DNA from 2 places in the Streptomyces sp. NPDC058284 genome. Region 1 is predicted to be linked to the other one. Evidence: riboswitches for the same ligand, from Rfam matches in the RefSeq annotation. Region 1 holds a riboswitch; the other holds the start of a gene.
What was found. Region 1 has a riboswitch for glycine ahead of gcvP (aminomethyl-transferring glycine dehydrogenase). Riboswitches for the same ligand answer to the same signal wherever they lie in the genome.

Region 1 (7,446 bases):
GCTCGTGGACCAGGTCGTCGCACCGCTGCGGCGGCACCGTAATCCGCAGACCAGGGCCCATGCGGAGGCCCGTACGAAAGAGCTGGCGGGACTCACGGGCAGGCTCCATTCGGCGCTCGTGCAGACGGCGCTCGGGGTCAGACTGCCCTGACCCGGACCACGCCCGGCCGGTACTCGGCGGGTGCCCGACTACCCAAACCTGCCGACCACGTCCTAGGGTTGCTGTGTGAACGAGCTCGACGTCGTAGGTGTCCGGGTCGAAATGCCCTCCAACCAACCGATCGTGCTCCTGCGTGAAGTGGGAGGCGACCGGTACCTTCCCATCTGGATCGGACCAGGTGAGGCGACCGCCATCGCCTTCGCACAGCAGGGCATGGCACCCGCACGGCCGCTGACCCACGACCTGTTCAAGGACGTGCTGGAAGCGGTGGGACAGGAGCTCTCCGAAGTGCGCATCACCGACCTGCGGGACGGTGTCTTCTACGCGGAGCTGGTCTTCGCCAGCGGGGTCGAGGTGAGCGCCCGGCCGTCCGACGCCATAGCGCTGGCGCTGCGCACCGGGACGCCGATCTTCGGCAGCGACGGGGTCCTCGACGACGCCGGTATCGCGATCCCGGACGAGCAGGAGGACGAGGTGGAGAAGTTCCGCGAGTTCCTCGACCAGATCTCGCCCGAGGACTTCGGCACCAACAGCCAGTGAGCCGTCTCGGGCGGCCCGCGTCGGGCCATTCGGCTAGCCTTTCCCCGCGGTGAGGCACGCGAAACCACTCTCAGGGTGATTATCACTCGGCGTGCCGAGTGTGGCGATCGTTGACGAGCCCCTGGCGACTGCCTACCGTCGAGAAGGCAGGTCAAGGAGGGAGGTCGGCGTGGGAAGCAGCGGCGACGGTACGGCGGTGGGCGGGCCGTACCCGCTCCACGGCGGGGCGACCGGTCACTCTCCGAATCGACCGATGGCGGTCCAGGGGAGCGGGGACGCGACGTCCGGGCACGAGCAGATCGGCTACCGCGGTCCCACCGCGTGCGCGGCCGCGGGCATCACTTACCGACAGCTCGACTACTGGGCGCGTACCGGCCTGGTCGAGCCCAGCGTGCGGGCCGCGGGCGGCTCCGGTACGCAGCGCCTCTACAGCTTCCGCGACGTGGTCGTCCTGAAGATCGTGAAGCGGTTCCTCGACACCGGCGTCTCCCTCCAGAACATCCGCACCACGGTCCAGCACCTGCGGGAGCGCGGGTTCACGGACCTGGAACGGATGACGCTGATGAGTGACGGCGCGACGGTCTACGAGTGCACGTCGCCCAGCGAGGTCCACGACCTGCTCCAGGGCGGCCAGGGGGTCTTCGGGATCGCCGTGGGCGTCGTATGGCGTGATGTCGAGGCCGCGCTGTCCCAGCTGCACGGAGAGCGCATCGACACCGGCGAGACGCTCGTCGGGCACAACCCGGCCGACGAGCTGGCCAGGCGCCGCAACAAGGCCGTGTAGGTAGCCTCGGGCAGCGTTGTCAGTGGCATAGGGCAGCATCAGAGGTGTGAGAAGCGCGCCGACGATCCTGCATCTGGACATGGATGCCTTCTACGCGTCCGCGGAGCAGGCCGCGAAACCCAGCCTGCGCGGAAAGGCCGTGGTGGTGGGCGGTCTGGGGCCGCGGGGTGTGGTCGCCACCGCTTCCTACGAAGCGCGTCGTTTCGGCGTGCACTCGGCGATGCCCATGGGGCAGGCACGACGGCTCGCGCCGAACGCCGCGTATCTCGTGCCGCGCTTCGGGCTGTACCGCGAGGTCAGTGAGCAGGTGATGGGCCTGCTGCGGGAGCTGTCGCCGCTCGTGGAGCCGCTCAGCCTGGACGAGGCCTTCGTGGACCTGGAGGCGGGCGGTGTCGCCGACGACGAGGAGTCGGCCAGGGCCGTGGGGGAGCGGCTGCGGGCGGACATCAGGGCGGTGACCGGGCTGACCGGGTCCGTGGGGCTCGCCGTCTCCAAGATGCTGGCCAAGATCGCCTCCGAGGAGGCCAAGCCGGACGGGCTCAGGCTGATAGCGCCGGGCACGGAGCGGGCGATGCTCGGACCGATGTCGGTGCGTACGCTGCCGGGGGTGGGGCCGGCCACGGGGGACCACCTGCGGCGGGCCGGAATCACCACGGTGGAGGAGATCGCGGAGGCGGGCGAGGACGAGCTCGTGCGGCTGCTCGGCAGGGCGCACGGGGGATCGCTGTACGCGATGGCGCTCGCGCACGACGAGCGGCCCGTGGTGGCCGAGCGGGACACGAAGTCGGTCAGCGTGGAAGACACGTACGACGTGGACATCCACGACCGGGTGCGGGTCCGCGCGGAGGTCGCGCGGCTCGCCGAGCGCTGTGTGCAGCGGTTGCGGGCGGCGGGCCACTCGGGGCGGACCATCGTGCTGAAGGTGCGGCGGTTCGACTTCTCGACGCTGACGCGCTCCGAGACGCTGCGCGGGCCCACGGACGACCCCGGGGTGGTGCGGGAGGCCGCGGCGCGGCTCCTTGAGTCCGTGGACACCACGGGTGGCGTGCGGCTCCTCGGCGTGGGCGTCTCCGGCCTCACGGACTACACGCAGGAGGACCTCTTCGCGCAGGCCCAGGCGGAGGCCGCCGCGACGGAGACGGTCGAGGGCGGAGCCGGTGAAGGCGGTGCGCCCGGGGACGAGGCCGATGTGCCCCGGGAGCCGGGTGTACAGGCGGTGGAGAATGCCGAGGAGCCCGTGGTGCCAGTCGAGCGGCGGTGGCCGGCCGGTCACGACGTGCGGCACGCCGCGTACGGGCACGGGTGGGTGCAGGGGAGCGGGCTTGGGCGGGTGACGGTGCGCTTCGAGACGCCGTACTCGGCGCCGGGACGGGTGCGGACGTTCCGGACGGACGACCCGGACCTCGTTCCTGCCGAGCCGTTGCCGCTGGTGGCCGCCGGCCCGGATGGGGAGGCGGCCACTGGAGCGGTGGTGGAGGCGGTGTCCGGTGCGGCTCGTGCGGAGGCGGGGGAGCAAGGCTGAAATGCGGCGGCGGACGGGGGCGCGTCTGCTGGGGGCTCTCGCCCCCGCAGCGGGGTCAGGGGCCCTCGGTGCCCGCGATGCGGCCGAAGCTCTGGTCGGGAGGGGGTGGGGAGGGCGGTGGCGCCGTGTCCAGGCCGTAGTGGTGGTAGAGCTGGAGCTCCTGCTCGGGTGAGAGGTGGCGGCCCACTCCGAAGTCGGGGGCGTCCCTGATGAGTGCGCGCTCGAACGGGATGCGTACGGTGCCGTCCCCGGTCAGCTCGCTGGGCTCCAGCGGGACGAAGGCGTCGCGGCTGAACAGGCCGGTGCGTATGGCGGCCCACTCCGGGGCGCCGGTGGCGTCGTCGAGGTAGACCTCGTCGATCGTGCCGATCTTGGTCCCGTTCCGGTCGAACGCCTTGCGGCCGATCAGGTTGCGCGGATCGATGTCGGTCTGCACGGGCCCTCCAACGGGTCGCGGCCTGACGAAATCGGGCGTAACTCATCCTTAGTCGTTCGTAGTCACTACGAAAGAGCACTTCGGGGCAGGCGGCCACTCGAGGGAACGGCCGTGGTCCCCGCTGGTAGGCTGGCGTACGGCTGTTGACCCCGTGCGGGAGAGCTCTCCGGAACACGCTCCCGGAGGCGCCGAAGGAGCAAATCCTCCCCGGAATCTCTCAGGCACCCGTACCGCACGGACGAGGTCACTCTGGAAAGCAGGGCGGGCGTCGGGCGGGCACGTTCGGAACCCTTCCTCACCGACGGTGAAAGCAGGTCTGCCGACAGGCAGGCCTGTGAAGCTCTCAGGTTGAGATGACAGAGGGGGAGGCCGTCCGGGTACCCGCGCCGTGGTACCCCTCGCAGGTCGTGCAGACCAGGAGGCCTCCCGCAATGACTGCCACCAATCGCATCCCGCTCTCCGAGCTCGAACAGGGAATTCCGTTCGAGCAGCGGCACATCGGGCCCGATGCGGAAGAGCGGGCCAAGATGCTCGCCCAGGTCGGATACGGCTCGCTCGACGAGCTGACGGCCGCCGCGGTGCCGGATGTGATCAAGAACGCCGAGGCGCTGAACCTGCCGGGTGCCCGCTCCGAGGCCGAAGTCCTTGCCGAACTGCGCTCCCTCGCGGACCGCAACCAGGTCCTCGATTCCATGATCGGCCTCGGCTACTACGGAACCTTCACCCCGCCGGTCATCCTGCGGAACGTCATGGAGAATCCTTCCTGGTACACCGCCTACACGCCGTACCAGCCGGAGATCTCGCAGGGCCGCCTCGAGGCGCTGCTCAACTTCCAGACCATGGTCGCCGAGCTGACCGGCCTGCCCACCTCCGGGGCCTCGCTCCTGGACGAGGGCACCGCCGCCGCCGAGGCCATGGCCCTGTCGCGACGCATGGGCAAGGTCAAGAACGGCGCCTTCGTCGTCGACGCCGACGCGCTGCCCCAGACCATCGCGGTCATCCGGACCCGCGCCGAGCCCACCGGTGTCGAGGTCGTCGTCGCCGATCTGAGCGACGGCATTCCGGCCGAGGTCGCCGAGCGCGGTGTCGTCGGCGTCCTCATCCAGTACCCGGGCGCCTCCGGAGCCGTACGCGACATCAAGCCGCTCATCGATCAGGCGCACGAGATCGGCGCCGTCGTCACCGTCGCCGCCGACCTGCTCGCACTGACGCTGCTCACCTCGCCCGGCGAGCTGGGCGCCGACATCGCCGTCGGCACGACGCAGCGCTTCGGCGTCCCGATGGGCTTCGGCGGCCCGCACGCCGGATACATGGCGGTGCGCGAGAAGTTCGCGCGCAGCCTGCCGGGCCGGCTCGTCGGCGTCTCCGTCGACGCCGACGGCAACAAGGCCTACCGGCTCGCGCTGCAGACCCGCGAGCAGCACATCCGCCGCGAGAAGGCCACCAGCAACATCTGTACCGCTCAGGTGCTGCTGGCGGTCATGGCCGGAATGTACGCCGTCTACCACGGGCCCGACGGCCTGAAGTCCATCGCGCGGCGCACCCACCGCTACGCGACGCTGCTCGCGGCGGGGCTCACGGCCGGCGGCTTCGAGGTAGTCCACGGCGCGTACTTCGACACGCTGACCGTACGCGTCGAGGGCAGGGCCGAGGCGCTGGTGCACGCCGCCCGGGAGGGTGGCGTGAACATCCGCCAGGTCGACGCCGACCACGTCTCCCTCGCCTGCGACGAGACGACCACCCGGGCGCAGCTGGCCGCCGTCTGGCGCGCGTTCGGCGTCGACGCCGATGTCGAGTCGCTCGACGCCACCGTCGCGGACACGCTGCCCGAGGGCCTGCTGCGCCAGGACACCTACCTCGCCCACCCGGTCTTCCACCAGCACCGCTCCGAGACGGCGATGCTGCGCTACCTGCGCAAGCTCGCCGACCGCGACTACGCCCTCGACCGCGGCATGATCCCGCTGGGCTCCTGCACCATGAAGCTCAACGCGACCACCGAGATGGAGCCGGTCACCTGGCCCGAGTTCGGGCAGTTGCACCCCTTCGCCCCGGCCCAGCAGGCGCAGGGCTACCTCACGCTCATCCGTGAGCTGGAGGAGCAGCTCGCCGAGGTCACCGGCTACGACAAGGTCTCCCTCCAGCCCAACGCCGGTTCGCAGGGCGAGCTGGCCGGTCTGCTCGCCGTCCGCGGCTACCACCGGGCCAACGGCGACGAGCAGCGCACCGTCTGCCTCATCCCGTCGTCCGCGCACGGCACGAACGCCGCGAGCGCCGTCATGGCCGGCATGAAGGTCGTCGTGGTCAAGACCGCCGACGACGGCGAGATCGACGTCGAGGACCTGCGCGCCAAGATCGAGAAGCACCGCGACGAGCTGGCCGTGCTGATGATCACGTACCCCTCGACGCACGGCGTCTTCGAGGAGCACGTGGCCGACATCTGCGCGTCGGTGCACGAGGCCGGTGGCCAGGTGTACGTCGACGGGGCCAACCTCAACGCCCTGGTGGGCCTGGCCAAGCCGGGCCACTTCGGCGGCGACGTCTCACACCTGAACCTGCACAAGACGTTCTGCATCCCGCACGGTGGCGGCGGCCCCGGCGTCGGTCCTGTCGGCGTCCGCTCGCACCTCGCGCCGTACCTGCCCAACCACCCGCTGCAGCCCGCTGCCGGTCCCGACACCGGTGTCGGCCCGATCTCCGCGGCGCCCTGGGGCTCGGCGGGCATCCTGCCGATCTCCTGGTCGTACGTGCGCCTGATGGGCGGCGATGGCCTCAAGCGGGCCACCCAGGTCGCGGTGCTCTCCGCCAACTACATCGCCAAGCGGCTCGAGCCGCACTACCCGGTGCTCTACACCGGCCCCGGCGACCTCGTCGCGCACGAGTGCATCATCGATCTGCGGCCGCTCTCCAAGGAGACCGGTGTCAGCGTCGACGACATCGCCAAGCGGCTCATCGACTACGGCTTCCACGCGCCGACCATGTCGTTCCCGGTCGCGGGGACCCTGATGATCGAGCCGACGGAGAGCGAGGACCTGGGCGAGATCGACCGGTTCTGCGAGGCGATGATCGCCATACGCAGGGAGATCGAGAAGGTCGGCTCCGGCGAGTGGGCCGCCGACGACAACCCGCTGCGGAACGCCCCGCACACCGCCGCCGCGCTGAGCGGTGAGTGGGAGCACGGGTACAGCCGCGAGGAGGCCGTCTTCCCGGCCGGTGTCGCCGCGTCGGACAAGTACTGGCCGCCGGTACGCCGCATCGACCAGGCGTACGGCGACCGGAACCTGGTCTGCTCCTGCCCGCCGCTGGATGCGTACGAGGACTGATGCCGGCGCCCGCGCGGAGCGGGCATGCGGCGGGGCCGGTTCGGAGAGTGTTCTCCGGGCCGGCCCCTCGTCGTTCGGTGGTGCGGTGCGGTGCGTTCGTGCGGGTGTGCCAGCGGTGCGCTCAGGCGGCTGTCATGACCCGATCGGTGCCCAGCGGTCGGTGCGGGGCGATGATCTGGCCGTCCGGCAGCAGCTCACCGGTGTCCTCGAAGAGCAGGACGCCGTTGCACAGCAGGCTCCAGCCCTGTTCCGGGTGGCTCGCCATGAGGAGCGCGGCTTCCCGGTCGGCGGAGTCTGCTGTCGGACACGCTGGTTGGTGCTGGCACATGGAAGGGTTCTTTCGCTGCGATGAGATGGCTGTGACGTCGGTCCTGTGGCTCGATGCGGTGTTCATAACCGCCCCCCGTTGTAGTCGGTCCGGTCCCAGTGTTGCCCTCCGCGCGTCAATCCGCAGGGATTTTGCCGCAGCGGCTCCTACTGCTTAATGACGTATCACCCGCCCGGACGGTTCAGCCCAACTTCCGTGTCTCTTCGGGTGGTTCGGGGTGGCCTGACTGGGCTAGTCCACTCGGGCGGGCAGCGCTGTGCCCCGCGGCCGGGGGCGGCGGGGCACAGGAAGCGGGTGGGGCGGCGTCAGGCGGGTGAGCTCAGCAGCGGTGCGGGCGTCAGGCGGTGGTTGAGCAT
Region 2 (7,446 bases), on a different contig from region 1:
GCGAAGTCGGTCGCGTAGAACACGGCCTTGCGGCAGTGCACGTTGTCGAGGGGCTTGGCGTTGTGGATCAGCGCGACGTAGCGCACGAAGGACGTGTGCATGTTGTCGACGTTGCCGCGGTGGTCCGTGACGGCGCTGACGCGGCCGGACTGGGTCATGCCCGTGCCGTTGATGTCGACGTCGAAGTCACCTTCCATCAACTTCTTGTCGTTCTCCTCCTGGTTGGCGGAGAAGGTCACGTCGATCTTGTCGGGCAGCGCCGCGCGGATCGGGTCCGAGGACTTCTTCCACTTGTCGTTGCGGACCAGCACGATCTTCTTGCCGGCCTTGTACTCCTGGAACTTGTACGGGCCCGCGGAGAACGGCCGCTGGGTGTACTTGGCCTTGGTGTCCTTGGCCTCCTTCACCGGCGAGCCGGTGGGCATGGCCAGGAACTGCTCGAAGTCACCGTTGGGCTTGGGCAGTTTGAAGATGATGGTCTGGTCGTCGGGGGTCTCGATCGCGTCGAGGCCGCCCTTGTCCTTGTAGGGACCCTTGTACTTCTTCTTCGGGTCGAGCGTCTGGCGGATGTAGCCGGGACCACCGGTGATGGTGTCCGTCGCCCAGGCGCGCTCGATGCCGTACTTGATGTCCTTGGAGGTCAGCTTGGAGCCGTCCTCCCAGGTGAGACCGGAACGCAGCTTGTACGTGTAGGTCTTGCCGTCGTCCGAGATCTTCGCCGTGGAGGTGGCGAGGTCGGGGACCAGCTTCGTGCCCGCCTTGCCCGGCTTGGTGTCGTACGTCACCAGCTGCCGGGTGTAGAAGCGCATGAAGTCCCACGTCATGCCGTAGTAGGCGCGCTGCGGGTCGGCGGAGTCGAGGTCCTGCTTGCCGACCATCTTCAGCGTGCCTCCCTTCTTCTTCGAAGGGTTGGCGATCTTGTTCAGTGCCGCGTTGTAGCCGGCACCCTTGGAGTCGCTGTCGCCACCGTCACCGCCGCCGCACGCCGTGGTGGTCACCAGCGCCGCGACGACGAGGGCCGCACCGCTGGTGAGCCGTCGTTTCGTGGAACCTGAGGGCATTTTCTCGTAACCTCCGAGATCGCGGTCCCTGGCCTTGTGCTGCCGGAGAACCATGGTTATAGCCACCTGACATGCGGCAGGGGCAAGCCAGTCGGGACCTTCTAGCGCGTCCCCTTCGGGTCGAGCGCATCGCGCAGCCCGTCGCCGAAGAGGTTGAAGGCCAGGACGGTGATGAAGATCGTGACGCCCGGGAAGACCATGAACATCGGGTCGTGCTCGTACGTCTTGAGCGCGTCGCGCAGCATGCCGCCCCAGGAGGCCGTCGGCGGCTTGACGCCGGCGCCGAGGAAGCTGAGGGCCGCCTCCGTGAGGATGTTGGTCGGGATCATCAGCGTCGCGTAGACGGTGATGGGGGCGACCAGGTTGGGCAGCAGTTCACGGAACAGGATGTGGCGCTTGCCGCCGCCGAGGCTGCGGGCCGCCTCCACGTACTCGCGCTCACGGAGCGAAAGTGTCTGGCCCCTGACGATCCGTCCGACGTACGGCCAGCCGAAGAAGCCGATGACCATCACGAGGATCGCGACGCGCACGCTGGTGCCTTCGAGTCCGAGCAGGTCGTCGGGGAGCACGGAGACCAGCGAGATGATGAAGAGCAGCTGCGGGAACGAGAGCAGTACGTCCATCACGCGGCTGATCAGCGCGTCGATCCAGCCGCCGAAGTAGCCGGCGATGATCCCGAAGAGGGTGCCGAGCGCCACGGCCACGATGGCCGCGAGGAAGGCGACAAGGAGCGAGATCCGCGCGCCGTAGACGATCCGGCTGAAGACGTCGCGGCCCTTGTTCGGCTCGACGCCGAAGACGAAGTCGCCGCTCACACCGCCGAGGGAGCCGGTGGGCAGGCCGGTCAGCTCGTCGAGCTTCTCCTGGTGGAAGTCGTTGGGCGGGTGGCCGAAGAGGCTCACGAGCAGCGGCGCGAAGACGGCAACCAGCACCAGTACCAGCACCGTGATGCCGCCGGCGAGGGCGACCTTGTCCCGCTTCAGGCGGTTCCAGGCGATCTGCTTGAGGGACCGGCCCTCGACCTTCTTCACCCCTGCATCAACTGCGGGAGCGACGTCCTCGGTCGGGTCCGCGTCCGCAGGTGTGTCATGCAATGGTGCCGTCATCGTGGCAGGGACCCCTCTCAACCGGTGGTGACCGGCCCGCACTTGCCGCTGTAGCGACGTGATCAGTCCGTCGTACACAGGGGGCGAAGGCCCCTTGGAGCGGGAGTCTTCATCCACGTCGCGATCTGTTACCAGACTTGACGGGGAAAGGATGCGCAACCGTGATGCTGATCGAGGTGTTCCGTTATCCGGACGCCGGTGAACGAGGGTCGAACACGGGGCAGTTGGGGTGCAATGCGCCACTGGAGCCCATAGAGCCCCACCCGCATCACAACGGACATCACATCCGTCGGTGCTGCTCAGTGCCGCTCAGCGCTGCCCCGGCTGCCCCGGCCGCTTCGTGCTGCTCAGTACTGCGCCGGGTAGCCGTAACCGCCGGCCGGGGCCGGAGCGGGCTGGGCCTCGCGGTCGTAGAACGGGCGGGCGTTGGCCCGCAGCCACATCGCGACCGGGTCGTCCTCGTCGGACATCGCGACCGTCGAGACGGGCAGGCCCTCGGGGACGGCGGGGATCGACTGCTGCATCATCGTGCGGACCGTGTCGACGGACGGCGGCGACGTGTCGTACACGTCGAGGCCGATGGCCAGATATGGCGCCCCGAGCGCGGGCTGCACCCAGGCGCGGCGCAGCGAGCGCACGACGGGGGTGCGGTGCGCGTTCTGCGTGAGGAGGGCGTAGAACTGCGGGATCTCGATGCCCGGTTCGGTGAGACGCAGCGGCCCCGCGGGCAGCAGGTCCAGGCCGGAGGCGATGCGGCGCAGATCGAGCCAGGGCACACCGACGCCGCCGCCCGGCGCGTGCGGGTTGAGCCAGAGGCCGTAGTGGTCGGGGTAGAGGGTGCGGGCGGCGTCGATGCCGCGCACCACTTCATAGCTGCGGTTCCAGCCACTGGCGGAGAGCTCCTGGGCGGAGGTCACACAGGGGGCGTAGCCGAGGCCCTCGACCTCCATGTTCCCGTACTGGGCGTCGGGGGACCCGGCCTGGCCGTGCCAGAGCAGCATCCACACCCGGTCGGCGGCGAGGGCGCGCAGCAGTGCCTCGTACGCGTCGTAGCGCCCCGGGGTCACCTGGCGCAGCAGCTGCTCGACCTGTCCCCGGGCGCTCGAACCAGCTCGTGCAGGGGAGACCCCATCGCCCGCGGCCGTGCCCGACGCACTCACCCGTAACCGCCCCTTCGCTTCGCACCCGAACTACCCGAGAATCCCGTCGCCGGGCACGGATGTGCCCCGCCCCGGTCATGGAACCAGCTTAAGCGGCGATCCTGACACGGACTTGACGTACGACCCCTGAAGGGCCATGCCTACCGCGCCCCGTGTCCGGGGGGCGCCGGGGTGATGGCACAGGCACTCAAGGACAGGCGCTCAGGCCGGGCGCTGGTAGAACGGCCGCACCCGGGCGCGCAGCCAGTCGCCCACCGGGTCCTGCGCCACGTCGAGCAGGACGAGGTTGACCGGCCACGGGACCGGGACCCGGCCGAGCGCGCGGCCGAGGGCCTCCATGGGCAGGTCGCGGGCGTTCCCCTCCCAGCTGGACAGCTCGACGCCGACGAAGAGCGTCGGCTCGTCCGTCTCGACGCTCGCCAGGCAGCGGCGCGCGGTGAGCACGACCCCGGCGGCCTCGAACTCCTGGCCCGCGGCGGCCAGGAAGTCCACCGGATCGTGCTGCCAGTCCGGCTCGAACAGGCGCACCCGGCCTCCGGTGGCGGGCCCGTCGAGCTCGGTGCGGCCGGCCCTGGCGAGCTCGGCGACGGCGGCGGGCGGGAGCGGGACGCCGACGGTGCCGTCGGGGTTCAGCGCGACGCCCAGCTGCGGGGGGAGGCCGCGGGCGAACTCGACGGCGGGCGCGACGGTGCGGCCCATCCGGTCGGCGGCGTCGCCGAGCGCCTGGCGGAACTGCTGCTCGGAGCTGAAGACGGGGACGTACGCCTGGCCCTCGATCTCCAGGGTCGGCAGGTCCAGGGTGCCGCTGTCGGGGCCGCCGCCGTTCGGCAGCGGGATCCATATGTGGCTGCGGCCGAGGACCTCGACGATGCGGGCGCCCGCCGACGCGTCGGCGCCGAGGGAGGCCGCGAGGACCTCCTCCAGTTCGTTGCCCGGCCATCCGCCGTGCGGATGGGCGTGTGCCTGCGCCGGAAAGTCCATCTGTCCGTCCAACCCCTGCTCGCGACCGCTCTGCCTGCGGCTCGAACCCTAGCGCCGGGCGCCCCCGCGGTCGAAGGCGATCCCCCGCAGCACCCGCGCCGCGTCCCGGTCGAGGAGCACCGCCGAGCCGCAGCCGCGCGGCAGGTCGCCGCGCTCGGCGGCGCCGACGAGGCGCCCGAAGGTCCTGCGGTGGCGCGCGAAGGCGTACCGGGAGACGCCGCGGCCGCGTTCGCGCTGGCCCCGCAGCGCCGTGTCCACGGGCACGTCGAGCAGGACGAGGTGCAGGGCGGCACCGCGCCGGACGGCCTCGCGGGCGAGCCAGCGGCGCACCCACGCCTGGGTGCCGCAGTCGTGCACGACGACGCTCGCCCCGGAGCGCAGGGTGCGGCGAAGGCCCGCGTAGTGCGCGAGGCGGACCAGAGGGCGGTAGAGGGCGTACGGCAGCAGGCGCGGCAGGCGGCCGGCCCAGCGGTCGCGGGTGTCCTGGGAGTCGATGCGGGGGCCGGTGACGGCCTGACGCATCAGTGTCGACTTTCCGCTGCCGGGCAGCCCGGAGACGACGACCAGGTCGCCCTCGTCGAAGGTGAGGCGGTGCGGGCCGTGTCCCGCCCGGCGGCGCAGGTCGCGGACGACGGCGACGGGGAGCGGGCCGCAGCTCTCCGTGGCCGGGGCGGTGGCCTGCGCGGGCAGCGCCACTCCGGTGGTCGTGGCATACACACTGGTCCTGCTGCGCACCGTGATCGGCCTCCCCATAGCGGTCACGTACTGCTTCTCCGGCAAGTGTAAAGAGAAGGTAATGCGGCACAAGGTCATTCGGGGCGGCGTGATCCGTGCCCGGTCACGGGTCCCTCCGGACAGAGTCGCGTGCAATGATGTGCGCGCCAACTCCATACCGGCCGTTTGAATCCGCGCGGGAGAGTCTCCGGAGCCAGCATGCGCTGGGTGTCCGGGGCGCCGAAGGAGCAAGTCCCTCCCTTGAATCTCTCAGGCCCCGTACCGCGCGGGCGAGGCACATCTGAAAAGCGGGCCGCCTTCGGCGGTCCCACCCAAGGTGCAAGCCGGGACATCTCGTAGGTCGAGACGCTCTCGGCGAACCTCTCAGGTTCCGATGACAGATGGGGAGGATCGACCTCGCCCGTCCTGCCCTGGGAGTTCCTTCATGAGCACTGCCCGCCTGACCGCCCTCGACGCCGTACATCGGTCGCTGGGCGCGACGATGACCGATTTCGCGGGCTGGGACATGCCGCTGCGGTACGGCAGCGAGCGCGACGAGCACAACGCCGTGCGCACCAAGGCCGGTCTCTTCGATCTCTCGCACATGGGCGAGATCACGGTCACCGGACCCGAGGCCGTCGACTTCCTGAACTTCTCGCTGGTCGGCAACATCGGCTCCATCGGTGTCGGCCGCGCCCGCTACACGATGATCGTCGCCGAGGACGGCGGCATCCTGGACGACCTGATCGTCTACCGTCTCGGCGAACCCGAGGCCCCCGAGTACATGGTGGTCGCCAACGCCTCCAACGCGCAGACCGTCCTTGACGAGCTGAGCGCCCGCGTCGAGGCGTTCGACGCCGAGGTCCGCGACGACCGCGAGGCGTACGCGCTGCTCGCCGTCCAGGGCCCGGAGTCCCCCGGCATCCTGAAGTCCCTCACCGACGCGGACCTCGACGGCCTGAAGTACTACGCCGGTCTGCCGGGCACCGTCGCGGGCGTCCCCGCCCTCATCGCCCGCACCGGCTACACCGGCGAGGACGGCTTCGAGCTCTTCGTCCCCCCCGCCGACGCGGAGAAGCTGTGGGGCGCGCTGATGGAGGCCGGTACGCCGGTCGGCATGGTCCCGGCCGGCCTCTCCTGCCGCGACACGCTGCGCCTTGAGGCGGGCATGCCGCTGTACGGGCACGAGCTGACCGCCGGTCTCACGCCGTTCGACGCGGGCCTCGGCCGGGTCGTGAAGTTCGAGAAGACGTCGCGGTCGGAGGATTTCGTGGGCCGCGCCGCTCTCGCCGCCGCGGCCGAGCGCGCCGAGACCGCCCCGCCGCGCAAGCTGGTCGGCCTGATCGCCGAGGGCCGCCGCGTCCCGCGCGCCGGCTTCCCGGTGGTCGCGGACGGCAAGGTCATCGGCGAGGTCACCTCCGGCGCCCCGTCCCCGACGCTCGGCAAGCCGATCGCGATGGCGTACGTCGACGCGGAGCACGCGGCCCCGGGCACGCCGGGCGTCGGCGTGGACATCCGCGGCAGCCACGAGCCGTACGAGGTCGTGGCCCTGCCGTTCTACAAGCGCCAGAAGTGACGCTCGTAGCGACGCGCCCCGCGTGGGCACGGCGTCCGGCGCCACAGAAGTGACCCCACGCACACCGTCCCCGTTCCGCAGCACCCACCCGCGTACAGGAGAATTCAGGACATGAGCAACCCCCAGCAGCTGCGTTACAGCAAGGAGCACGAGTGGCTGTCGGCCACCGACGCCGACGGCGTGGCGACGGTCGGCATCACCGAGCACGCGGCCAACGCGCTCGGTGACGTCGTCTTCGTGCAGCTTCCGGAGGTCGGCGACACGGTCACCGCGGGCGAGACCTGCGGCGAGCTGGAGTCGACCAAGTCGGTCAGCGACCTCTACTCCCCCGTGAACGGCGAGATCGTCGCCGCGAACCAGGACGTCGTCGACGACCCCTCGCTGGTCAACTCCGCCCCGTTCGAGGGCGGTTGGCTGTTCAAGGTGCGCATCACGGGCGAGCAGGACGAGCTGCTCTCCGCCGATGAGTACACCGCCTTCGCCGCCGGCTGACCCATACCGATAGGGATCGTGTGATGTCGCTTCTCAACACCCCTCTCCACGAGCTGGACCCGGACGTCGCCGCCGCCGTCGACGCCGAGCTCCACCGCCAGCAGTCCACCCTGGAAATGATCGCCTCGGAGAACTTCGCTCCGGTCGCCGTCATGGAGGCCCAGGGGACGGTCCTCACCAACAAGTACGCCGAGGGCTACCCCGGCCGCCGCTACTACGGCGGCTGCGAGCACGTCGACGTCGCGGAGCAGATCGCGATCGACCGCATCAAGGACCTGTTCGGCGCCGAGTACGCCAACGTCCAGCCGCACTCGGGCGCCTCCGCCAACCAGGCCGCCCTCTTCGCGATCGCCAAG

Region 2: linked by a shared signal. The riboswitch ahead of gcvT (glycine cleavage system aminomethyltransferase GcvT) and the one ahead of gcvP (aminomethyl-transferring glycine dehydrogenase) in region 1 are both predicted to bind glycine.

What each region holds. Positions count from the first base shown of each region.
Region 1 is NZ_JBHVYE010000006.1:7,503-14,948, forward strand. Features, by position in the region: gene ACFVYR_RS10920 (MerR family transcriptional regulator) at 1-151, shown strand, start outside; gene ACFVYR_RS10925 (bifunctional nuclease family protein) at 227-700, shown strand; gene ACFVYR_RS10930 (MerR family transcriptional regulator) at 870-1,484, shown strand; partial or broken gene ACFVYR_RS10935 (DNA polymerase IV) at 1,531-3,146, shown strand; gene ACFVYR_RS10940 (PRC-barrel domain-containing protein) at 3,062-3,442, opposite strand; glycine riboswitch at 3,587-3,685, shown strand; gene gcvP (aminomethyl-transferring glycine dehydrogenase) at 3,874-6,762, shown strand; gene ACFVYR_RS10950 (DUF5999 family protein) at 6,884-7,090, opposite strand; gene ACFVYR_RS10955 (hypothetical protein) at 7,396-7,446, opposite strand, start outside.
Region 2 is NZ_JBHVYE010000005.1:51,061-58,506, reverse strand. Features, by position in the region: gene ACFVYR_RS09575 (ABC transporter substrate-binding protein) at 1-1,061, opposite strand, end outside; gene ACFVYR_RS09570 (ABC transporter permease) at 1,163-2,167, opposite strand; gene ACFVYR_RS09565 (enhanced serine sensitivity protein SseB C-terminal domain-containing protein) at 2,515-3,246, opposite strand; gene ACFVYR_RS09560 (enhanced serine sensitivity protein SseB) at 3,529-4,308, opposite strand; gene ACFVYR_RS09555 (AAA family ATPase) at 4,357-5,061, opposite strand; glycine riboswitch at 5,210-5,317, shown strand; gene gcvT (glycine cleavage system aminomethyltransferase GcvT) at 5,468-6,598, shown strand; gene gcvH (glycine cleavage system protein GcvH) at 6,710-7,090, shown strand; gene glyA (serine hydroxymethyltransferase) at 7,114-7,446, shown strand, end outside.